Regions from separate parts of the Aquamicrobium sp. NLF2-7 genome, predicted to be linked through region 1. Evidence: predicted binding sites of a transcription regulator. Region 1 holds the regulator's gene; the other holds the start of a gene.
The links. Region 1 encodes PhoB, which activates phosphate uptake and scavenging genes when phosphate is short. Its sites were predicted from a motif close to TGTCATNNANCTGTCAT; they were not measured.
Positions count from the first base shown of each region.

Region 2: a site for PhoB is predicted at 3,007-3,023, ahead of MIC97_RS03595 (LTA synthase family protein). Genes of this name have one in related genera too.

Region 1 covers NZ_JAKSED010000001.1:1,709,642-1,714,628, reverse strand. Annotated here, with positions in the region: gene pstA (phosphate ABC transporter permease PstA) at 1-885, shown strand, start outside; gene pstB (phosphate ABC transporter ATP-binding protein PstB) at 902-1,723, shown strand; gene phoU (phosphate signaling complex protein PhoU) at 1,762-2,469, shown strand; gene phoB (phosphate regulon transcriptional regulator PhoB) at 2,492-3,181, shown strand; gene MIC97_RS08415 (ROK family protein) at 3,168-4,433, opposite strand; gene xylF (D-xylose ABC transporter substrate-binding protein) at 4,684-4,987, shown strand, end outside.
Region 2 covers NZ_JAKSED010000001.1:717,421-722,407, reverse strand. Annotated here, with positions in the region: gene MIC97_RS03605 (BLUF domain-containing protein) at 260-583, opposite strand; gene rpmG (50S ribosomal protein L33) at 741-908, opposite strand; gene MIC97_RS03595 (LTA synthase family protein) at 1,061-2,938, opposite strand; gene fabD (ACP S-malonyltransferase) at 3,234-4,175, shown strand; gene fabG (3-oxoacyl-[acyl-carrier-protein] reductase) at 4,217-4,954, shown strand.

The DNA of each region.
Region 1 (4,987 bases):
GGCACCACGCAGGATGTGTGGGTTCTGGCCGCTGCGGACGTCGATTCCGCCCATAAGGGCCAGATCGACATGTCGGTTCCCGAATCCCGCCGCAAGGTCAAGGACAAGCAGGTTGCCTGGATGAAGACCCTGACCGCCGACGGCGCCATGGTCGAGCGTTTCAACCGCGGCCTGTTCACCTTCGGCGCTTCCAGCCGGCCGGAAACCGCCGGCATGGGCGTGGCGCTGATCGGCTCGGTCTACATGATGCTGATCGTTCTGGTGCTGGCGCTGCCGATCGGCGTGGCGGCCTCCATCTATCTGGAGGAGTTCGCACCGAAGAACCGCTGGACCGACCTAATCGAGGTCAACATCAACAATCTGGCGGCCGTGCCTTCCATCGTGTTCGGTCTGCTCGGCCTTGCGGTGTTCGTGAATTTCATGGGATTGCCGCGATCGGCCTCGCTGGTCGGCGGTCTCGTGCTGACGCTGATGACGCTGCCGACGATCATCATCGCCACCCGCGCCGCCCTCAAGGCTGTGCCGCCCTCGATCCGCTCCGGTGCACTGGGTGTCGGCGCCTCGAAGATGCAGACTGTGTTCCACCACGTTCTGCCGCTTGCAGCCCCCGGTATTCTCACCGGAACCATCATCGGTCTGGCGCAGGCGCTGGGCGAGACCGCTCCGCTGCTGCTCATCGGCATGGTGGCCTTCGTGGCCGACTATCCCGCCACGCCGATGGATCCTGCCACCGCGCTGCCCGTGCAGATCTACATGTGGGCGAACGAAGCCGAACGTGCCTTCGTGGAACGCACTTCCGGCGCCATCATCATCCTCCTGCTTTTCCTTGCCGCGATGAACCTGGCCGCGATCCTGCTGCGCCGGCGCTTCGAACGGCGCTGGTAATTAAGGAACAAAGATCGTGAACATTATGAGCGAAGCAACTCTGGAAAATGCCGTGAACGCCAAGGTGGCCGCCGTCAACGAACCCATCAAGATGCGGGGCGAGAAGGTCGGCGTCTTCTATGGCGACAAGCAGGCCCTGTTCGATGTGGATCTTCTGGTCCGCCAGAATCAGGTGACGGCGCTGATCGGCCCCTCGGGCTGCGGCAAGTCCACCTTCCTGCGCTGCCTGAACCGCATGAACGACACCATCGACAATGCGCGGGTGGTGGGCAAGATCACGCTCGACGGCGAGGATATCTACGACCGCGACATCGACGTGGTGGAACTGCGTTCGCGCGTGGGCATGGTGTTCCAGAAACCGAACCCGTTCCCGAAGTCGATCTATGAGAATGTCGCCTATGGCCCGCGCATTCACGGTCTTGCCCGCAGCAAGGCCGACATGGATGCGGTGGTGGAATCGAGCCTGAAGCGCGCCGGCCTCTTCAACGAGGTCAAGGATCGTCTGCATGATGCCGGCACCGGTCTTTCCGGTGGTCAGCAGCAGCGCCTGTGCATTGCGCGCGCCATCGCCGTGTCGCCTGAAGTGATCCTGATGGACGAGCCCTGCTCGGCGCTCGATCCGATCGCCACCGCACGCGTCGAGGAACTGATCGACGAGCTGCGCGAGAACTACACCATCGTCATCGTCACCCACTCCATGCAGCAGGCGGCGCGCGTCTCTCAACGCACGGCCATGTTCCATCTCGGCAATCTCGTCGAGGAAGGCCCGACCGAGAAGATGTTCACCAACCCCGACGACAAGCGCACGCAGGACTACATCACCGGCCGGTTCGGCTGAGTGTTACTGCGGCCATTCCAACAGACGAGGAACGTATAATGGGTGCTCATACGGTGACCGCCTTCGACGACGATCTTGGCGAGATCGAAGGGCTGGTGCGTGACATGGTCAGCCTGGCCGGGTCCATGGTCGATGAGGCGACACAGAGCCTGATCGTGCCGGACAATGCGCTGGCCCAGCGCGTCATCTCCGAGGATGCGGTGATGGACGAGTTGCAGCGTCGCCTGGACGACCGCGCCATCACGCTGATCGGCAAGCGCCAGCCGATGGCGCAGGACCTGCGTGCCATCGTGGGCGCGATCCGCATGGCCGGCGATCTCGAACGCATCGGCGATCTGGCCAAGAACATCGCCAAGCGCGTCGATGCGGTGGGTCAGTCGAGCGTGCCGCGCGCCTTCGCCCGCTCCATCGAAGACATGTCCGAACTGGTTCTTGAGCAGGTACAGGGCGTCATTGACGAATATGGCGCGCGCAACCCGGAAGGGCTGGTGCGGCTGCGCGACGAGGACGAGCTGGTCGACGTTAAATACACCTCTGTGTTCCGCGAACTGCTGACCTACATGATGGAGGACGCGCGCAACATCACGGCCTGCACGCATTTGCTTTTCTGTGCGAAGAACCTGGAGCGCATTGGCGACCACGTGACCAATATTGCCGAAAATGCCTATTATGTGCTGACCGGCGAGCAGTTGCCGGCTCACCGTCCCAAGCAGGACGAGACTGGCATACCGGCACCTGCGGTTTGAAGCAGGATCGAGGAGACGAAGCATGATCGCACCCCGCATCATGGTGGTTGAGGACGAAGAGCCGTTGGGCGTGCTTCTGCGCTACAACCTCGAAGCCGAAGGCTATCAGGTCGAGATCGTCACGCGCGGTGACGAGGCCGAGTTGCGGCTGCAGGAAAACGTGCCGGACCTTCTGGTGCTCGACTGGATGGTTCCGGCGATCTCAGGCATCGAATTGTGCCGGCGCCTGCGCATGCGCGAGCAGACCGAACGGCTGCCCATCATCATGCTGACGGCGCGCGGCGAGGAAAGCGACCGGGTGCGCGGCCTTTCCACCGGCGCCGACGACTATCTGGTCAAGCCCTTCTCCATGCCGGAGCTGGTGGCGCGGGTGAAGGCGCTTCTGCGTCGCGCCAAGCCCGAGGTGCTGTCCTCTGTACTCAAGGTGGGAGACATCGTGCTCGACCGCGAGCAGCACCGCGTCTACCGCAAGAAGAGCGAGATCCGGCTGGGGCCGACCGAGTTCCGCCTGCTCGAATTCATGATGCAGCATCCCGGCCGCGTCTTCTCGCGCGGACAGTTGCTCGACAATGTCTGGGGCGAGACGATCTACATCGACGAACGCACAGTGGATGTGCATGTCGGGCGGTTGCGCAAGGCGGTCAACACCGGCCGCATGCCCGACGTGATCCGCACCGTTCGCGGCTCAGGCTACGCGATCAGGGAAGAGTGACGGGCAGGGAAGAGTGACGCGCGGCCGGGCCGTCCTGCAGGGACCGCCCGCCGGCAAAAATCCTGTCATCGACGTAAGTCAGCGCGCGCATGGCACAGCCTTCGCGCAGCAGGGCGATCTGATCCGGCTCGATGCTGAAGCTGATCGAGCCGGAATGCTGGCCGCCGGCAGTGCGTGCGATGGCATCGCGCAGGGCCGGTTCGATCAGGTCGAAGGCTGCCGCGTTGAGGCCGACCAATGCCACCGGGGCAGGGTCGATGAGCGCAAACAGGCTGCCGAGGCCGAAGCCGAGCGCTTCGCCTGCGATGCGGAACGCCTCGCGCTCGCGTCCTTCATGGTCCCGGGCAGCGTCCGCCAGCGCCCGCATCTCCGTTTCCCCAATATCGCCCCGGGGTTCCTCGTTCTGGTCATGGCCGGCGGCGCTGCGCCAGATGGCGTAGCTTCCTGCATAGGCTTCTATGCATCCGCGCCGCCCGCAACGGCACAGCGCCCCGTCCGGCCGGTGGACCATGTGCCCGAATTCGACGCCTGAGGAATGGGTGCCGGTGAACATTTCGCCCTTGAGCACCAGCCCCATGCCGATGCCGTGCGAGAGCAATATGGCGATGAAATCGTCGCGATAGCGGGCCGGATCGCGCCAGCGCAGCGCCTCGGCCATCATGTTGCAGTCGTTCTCCACCGTTACGGGAACAGAGAATTCCGCTTCCAGAATGTCGGTGAAGGGGATGTCCGTGTGCGGGGTGATCGGAGACCACAGCATGGAACGCGCTTCCGCGTCGGTGATGCCCTGAACCGCGAACACGATACGCAATGGCGGGCCAGCCTTTGCGGCGGGGTGAGCAAGGCATCGTTGAAGCACTGCCACACATTCGCCGATCAGCGCCTCGCGGGAGAGGGCGCGCGTGTCGAGCCGCAACTGCTCTTCGTCCAGAACAGCTCCCGAATAATCGAGCCGGACGGCGGAGAGGGTGTTGAGGGACAGCATCAGCGTCACCACGCTGGCTGCTGCGGGGTCGAGTTCGAGCCCGATCTGGGGCCTTCCGCGTCTGAGGGCAGGGGCATCATCCTGTCGGGCCTCGGCCAGAATGCCCTCGGCGATGAGGTCCGCGGAAATAGCGGAGATGGTGGAATGGCTGAGACCCGTGATAGTCGTGATTTCGGTGCGGGAAACCTGTCCACCACGCCGCGCGGCCGCAATCACCATGGCGCGGTTGCGCCGGCGCAGATCGTCGTGCCGCATGCCAACAGTCATTACCTGTACTCTTCCTCCCTGCGTGCCGACGCTGCATAGCAGGCCGTGAACTTTGTCAGAAGCGGCGAAGGCTGTCATTATTTAATTCGGGTTTCGAAATAATTCACGGATGGTCAGAAAATCCGTTGACACGGTCAGGTCGTTGCGCCACATTTTTTCGAGGCTCGAAAAAAGTCCTTGCCCGACTTGTTCACCGGCATGGCTTGTTCACGGGTCATAACGTCGCGCCCATGGGCGCAGGGAGGAAATCATGAGGAATTTTACGGCTGCCATTCTGGCGGGTGTCGCCTTGTCTCTGACGCTTCCCCTCGCCGCACAGGCGAAGGACAAGGTCATCGGCGTGTCCTGGTCGAATTTCCAGGAAGAGCGCTGGAAGACCGACGAAGCGGCGATGAAGGCCGCGATCGAGGCGGCGGGCGACAAGTACATATCGGCTGACGCGCAATCGTCCGCCTCCAAGCAGCTCACCGACGTCGAAAGCCTGATCAGCCAGGGCGCCAATGCGCTCATCATTCTGGCGCAGGATGCCTCGGCCATCGGTCCGGCCGTTCAGA
Region 2 (4,987 bases), 990 kb from region 1:
TAATCCAGCGCTTTCGATTCTCTGGGTTAAGAAATGGTTGATTTTCGCGGTTTCGTGCGCGACGTTGCGGAAATGGTGTAGCAGGCAGTTTCCGGTTACGCCTCAGAGATACCCCATGTTTCTCAGGTCCGCCGCATCTCCTGGGTTCCGTGGGGTTGGCCGGTCGGCCTTGGTAATAGTGGCCTCCTCGTACCGCTGCCATAGTCGACCGGCCCCCGGTTTCCAGGTCCAGTCCCTTTCGGCAAGGCAGCTTGTTCGTCTACAGTGAAAATGCCAGCGTAACGATGTCCACCATCGGACGGCGCACCATGCCCCACGCCTTAAAGTGAGGCTGGTCTATCTCGCTCACGTCGAGCTCGACGATGCCGGAATGGCGCGGGTCGCGCCGGATGGATTCAAACAGGCTTTGAACCTCATGACGCGGGCCTTCCAGTATCTGGCAAACCCGCTCGCCTTCCACCGCCAGAATGCCGCTGATACCGTGTTGCTTGTTGAACTCTGCCGCCTTCCCGGTCAGTTCGTCTATGTCTGCCTCGGTGATGTTGGGATTGAAGGTCGATATATAGGTGAGGCGGATCAGCATTGCGGCAATACCCCCGGCAAAAGAATAAAAAGATCAGTCAGAATCTGATGCTTTTTATCTGCTCGCAAGGATGAAATACAAGGCCACGCAACGAAAGGGCAGCCAACAAAAAAGCCGCCCATCGGGCGGCTTTTTTCTGTTCGCAGGAATCAGAAGATTACTTGATCTTCGTTTCCTTGAATTCAACGTGCTTCTTGACGACCGGATCGTACTTGCGGAACGAGAGCTTGTCCGTCTTGGTACGGCTGTTCTTGCTGGTCACATAGAAGAAGCCGGTATCGGCGGTCGAAAGAAGCTTGATCTTGATGTTCGCGGCTTTTGCCATGTTGCTCGTCCGTTTATGTTCCTGGGGTTAAGCCGCAACAATACGGGGCGGCGCCCGGAAGCGGAAACTTGGCGCGACACATACCGGATGTGCCCGGAATGTCAAGTCTCCGCTCGTTTTCGATCATGCAGCCGTCAACTGGCCCGCAACGATCAGCTCGCATGCGCCACGACATCTCCGATCGTTTCGGGGAAGAAGTCCGGCGCCGCGCGGTGCTTTCCGAACATCATGTCATACTGAAGGTAACGGAAATCGCGGATCGAGGGATCGATCTGCTTCTGCCTTGCCCAGTCGGGCGTCGGCTCTCCATCTGCACTGAGCAGCAGCGAGCGCTCCACCACGCTGTAGCGCTGATGCAGATCGCCCAGAAAGCCCGTGTAGTAAGGATGGCTTATCCCGGCTGTCCTGAATACGTGCAGCGGCAGAAAGGCGGGACTGACGCCACCGACATCTTCAACGCTGCCGCTGCGATTCGACCAGATGACCAAGGGAGTCGAGCGGTGGAGGCGCATGTTTTCGGGCGCATCCCGGCGCGGCGCAACATTGGTCTTCAGGAACCCGGTTTCCACGTAAACGGGCCCCAGAGGCGGCAGATGGTCGCCAAAGAAGGCGATCACCGTCGGACGGTCGCGCTTGCTGGCCCAGTCGATCAGGCGCTGCAACTCGCGGTCGGAATCGGCCGCGCCTTCCGCAAAGCTCGCCAGTGACGCGCGCGCCCAGTCGCTTGTTTCAGCCTGAACGCTGTGGGTGGCATTGCCGTAGCGATTCGGCTCGTAGGGGCCGTGATTCTGGAGGCTCACGGAAAACAGGAAGAGAGGCCTTTCGGCGGCATCTGCCGCGGCGATGATCTCGTCCGTCATCGATTCGTCGGAAACAAGCGGGCCGCGCTTCGCTATGGTCGCCATCGTCTTTTCGGAGCGGAATTCGTCGAAGCCGAACGCCTTGTAGACATTGGAGCGGTTCCAGAACCAGTCCGTGCCGGGATGGATGGCCAGTGTCTGATAGCCTTCCGAGCGCAGGAAGGTTGCCATGGAAGGCAGCGGCTTGCGCACATATTGCTGGTAGGGAATGCTGCCTGCCGGCAGGAAGGCGTTGGAAAATCCTGTCAGCGCCTCGAATTCCACATTGGCGGTCATGCCGCCGAATTCCGGCGAAAACATTTCGCCCGATTGCAGCGCGCGGGTGGAAGCGATCGGATCGGGCGTGATGGTGACGCCGGGCAATTTGCCGGCATCCCAGAACGATTCGCTCATCACCATGATGATGTCTGGCTGTTCCACCGGCAGTGCGGTGTCGACCGCAGGCTTTGGCAGCGAATCGATCGCCTTGTCGGAAAAGCCGGCCGGAGCTGTGACGTGGGCCATCGGCACATTGAGCGCGAAGGCGAGGGTAAAGCCGTTGTTGGCGTAATTTTCCTTCTGGTCCCACATCATCGGGATGATCCTGAGACGGTCGCGGGTCCAGGAGAACGTCGCGTAGTCCATCAGCGAGACGAAGAAGGCGAGCGCCGGCAGAGCCAGTAAGAGGCGCGCGGCGCGGCCCCTGTAGCTCATGCGCGGTATGCGGCGTTGCACATAACGCCACGCATAGAGCAGGGCGGTTATCGTCAGAACAAGCCCCAGCACCAGCGCCACGCCGGTCCATGGCCGTTCACCGACCAGAAGGGGCAGCAGCTCGAAGATCTGGCGGGCAAAGAGAATATCCGTCGGAAACAGCGGATCGCCAAGATAGAGCGACTTCTGGTAGCCGATGAAGGCAAGGGTGAGCGTTATCGGCGCAACGGTCAGCAATCCGAGCCAGGCGCGGCCAAGAATGGCGTCCAGTCCGAGCAGAAGGAGCGCAAACACAAGAACCGTGGTCCAGCCGGGCTTGTATGGTTGCGTAAAGAAGGCAACCGCACCTGCGAAATCGCCACGGAAAATCCATTCGATGGCAAAAACAAGCAGGGCTGAAGCAAGGACCATCAGCACCGCATGACGGGCACTTGCGTTCAGCGCCGAACGGTTGCTGCCGGACGCCGTGGCATCCATGCGTGCTGCCTGTTCAGCAAATTCTGGTTTGCGTTTCACCAACTCACAACTTTCCCATTGAATGCCAGCGTCATAGAACTGTCATGCATATGTCACGAAAAGCTATTGCGTGTGGCAAAAATGGGAATAGCCGACGAAAGAATCGTGTTCGTTTTTAACGATATGTGATCCCTTTCCCGCTCCGTCGGATAAAGAGCCATTCCTGCTTCAAAAGCCCGGCAGAAGGGGTGCGGGCTTGACTTGCCTTGCTTCAATGCGTCACACGCGGGATTAAGAGCACAAACCGAGGCTGATCATGGCAATAGCATTCACGTTCCCGGGGCAGGGCAGTCAGACCGTGGGCATGGGCAAGGAACTTGCCGACGCTTACCCCGAAGCGCGCAGGGTGTTCGAGGAAGTGGACGAGGCGCTGGGCGAGAAGCTTTCGGCGCTGATCTTCGAGGGACCCGAAGAAACGCTGACCCTGACAGCCAATGCCCAGCCGGCCCTGATGGCAGTGTCGCTTGCCGCCATGCGGGCTCTGGAATCAAAAGGTTTTTCCCTGCAGGAAAAGGTCGCCTATGTGGCCGGCCATTCGCTTGGGGAGTATTCGGCGCTTGCCGCCGCCGGCTTCGTTTCCATCGCCGATGCGGCACGCCTGCTGCGTATTCGCGGCAATGCCATGCAGGCAGCCGTGCCGGCGGGCGAGGGCGCCATGGCCGCCATCATCGGACTGGAGCAGGCGGATGTGGAAGCTGCCTGCACGGAAGCCGCGCAAGGTGAGGTCTGCCAGATCGCCAATGACAATGGCGGTGGCCAGCTCGTTATTTCGGGCAGCAAGGCGGCCGTGGAGCGCGGAGCGGCACTGTGCACGGCCAAGGGCGCCAAGCGCGCGCTGATGCTGCAGGTTTCCGCGCCGTTCCACAGCGCATTGATGGGCCCGGCTGCGGATGCGATGCGCGAAGCGCTGGCGGCTGTGGCACGACATGCTCCGGTGGTTCCGGTGGTGTCGAACGTCTCCGTGCAGCCCGCCACCGACACTGATCTCATCACTGCGCGCCTCGTCGAGCAGGTGACGGGCAGGGTGCGCTGGCGCGAAACGGTAGAGTGGTTTGGCGCGAATGGCGTCACCACGCTTTATGAAATTGGCGCTGGAAAGGTGCTTTCCGGGCTTGCGCGCCGTATAAATCGCGATATCGCTGTCAGTTCCGTCGGGACGCCGGCCGATATCGAGGCGGCGCTTGCCGCTCTCGGCTGATCACGGACTGATCGCTGCTGGCGACGTTTATGGAGGCAGGAATGTTTGATCTGACAGGCCGCAAGGCGCTGGTAACGGGTGCGACGGGCGGAATCGGCGAGGCGATCGCCCGCGTGCTTCACGCGCAGGGCGCCGTTGTCGGCCTGCACGGCACGCGCGTCGAAAAACTTGAAACGCTGGCCGGTGAGCTTGGCGAGCGCGTAAAGCTCTTTCCGGCTAACCTGTCCGATGCCAGCGAGGTCAAGGAGCTCGGCCAGAAAGCTGAAGCAGAACTCGAAGGCGTGGATATCCTCGTCAACAATGCCGGCATCACCCGCGACGGCCTGTTCGTGCGCATGAGCGATGCCGACTGGGATGACGTTATCAACGTCAATCTCTCCGCCGTTTTCCGCCTCACCCGAGAGCTGACCCATCCGATGATGCGCCGCCGCCATGGCCGCATCATCAACATCAGCTCCGTCGTCGGCATTACCGGAAATCCGGGCCAGGCCAACTATTGCGCCTCGAAGGCGGGCATCATCGGCTTCTCCAAGTCGCTGGCGCAGGAGATCGCAACCCGCAACATCACGGTCAACTGCGTTGCGCCGGGCTTCATCGAATCGGCGATGACCGACAAGCTCAACGACAAGCAGAAAGAGACCATCATGTCGGCCATCCCGGCCCGGCGTATGGGAACGGGCGACGAAGTCGCCTCCGCAGTTGCTTATCTCGCCTCGAATGAGGCCGCCTACGTCACCGGCCAGACGATTCATGTGAATGGCGGCATGGCGATGATCTAGGGACAGCTGGCTTTTCGCCTTGGATATGCGGGG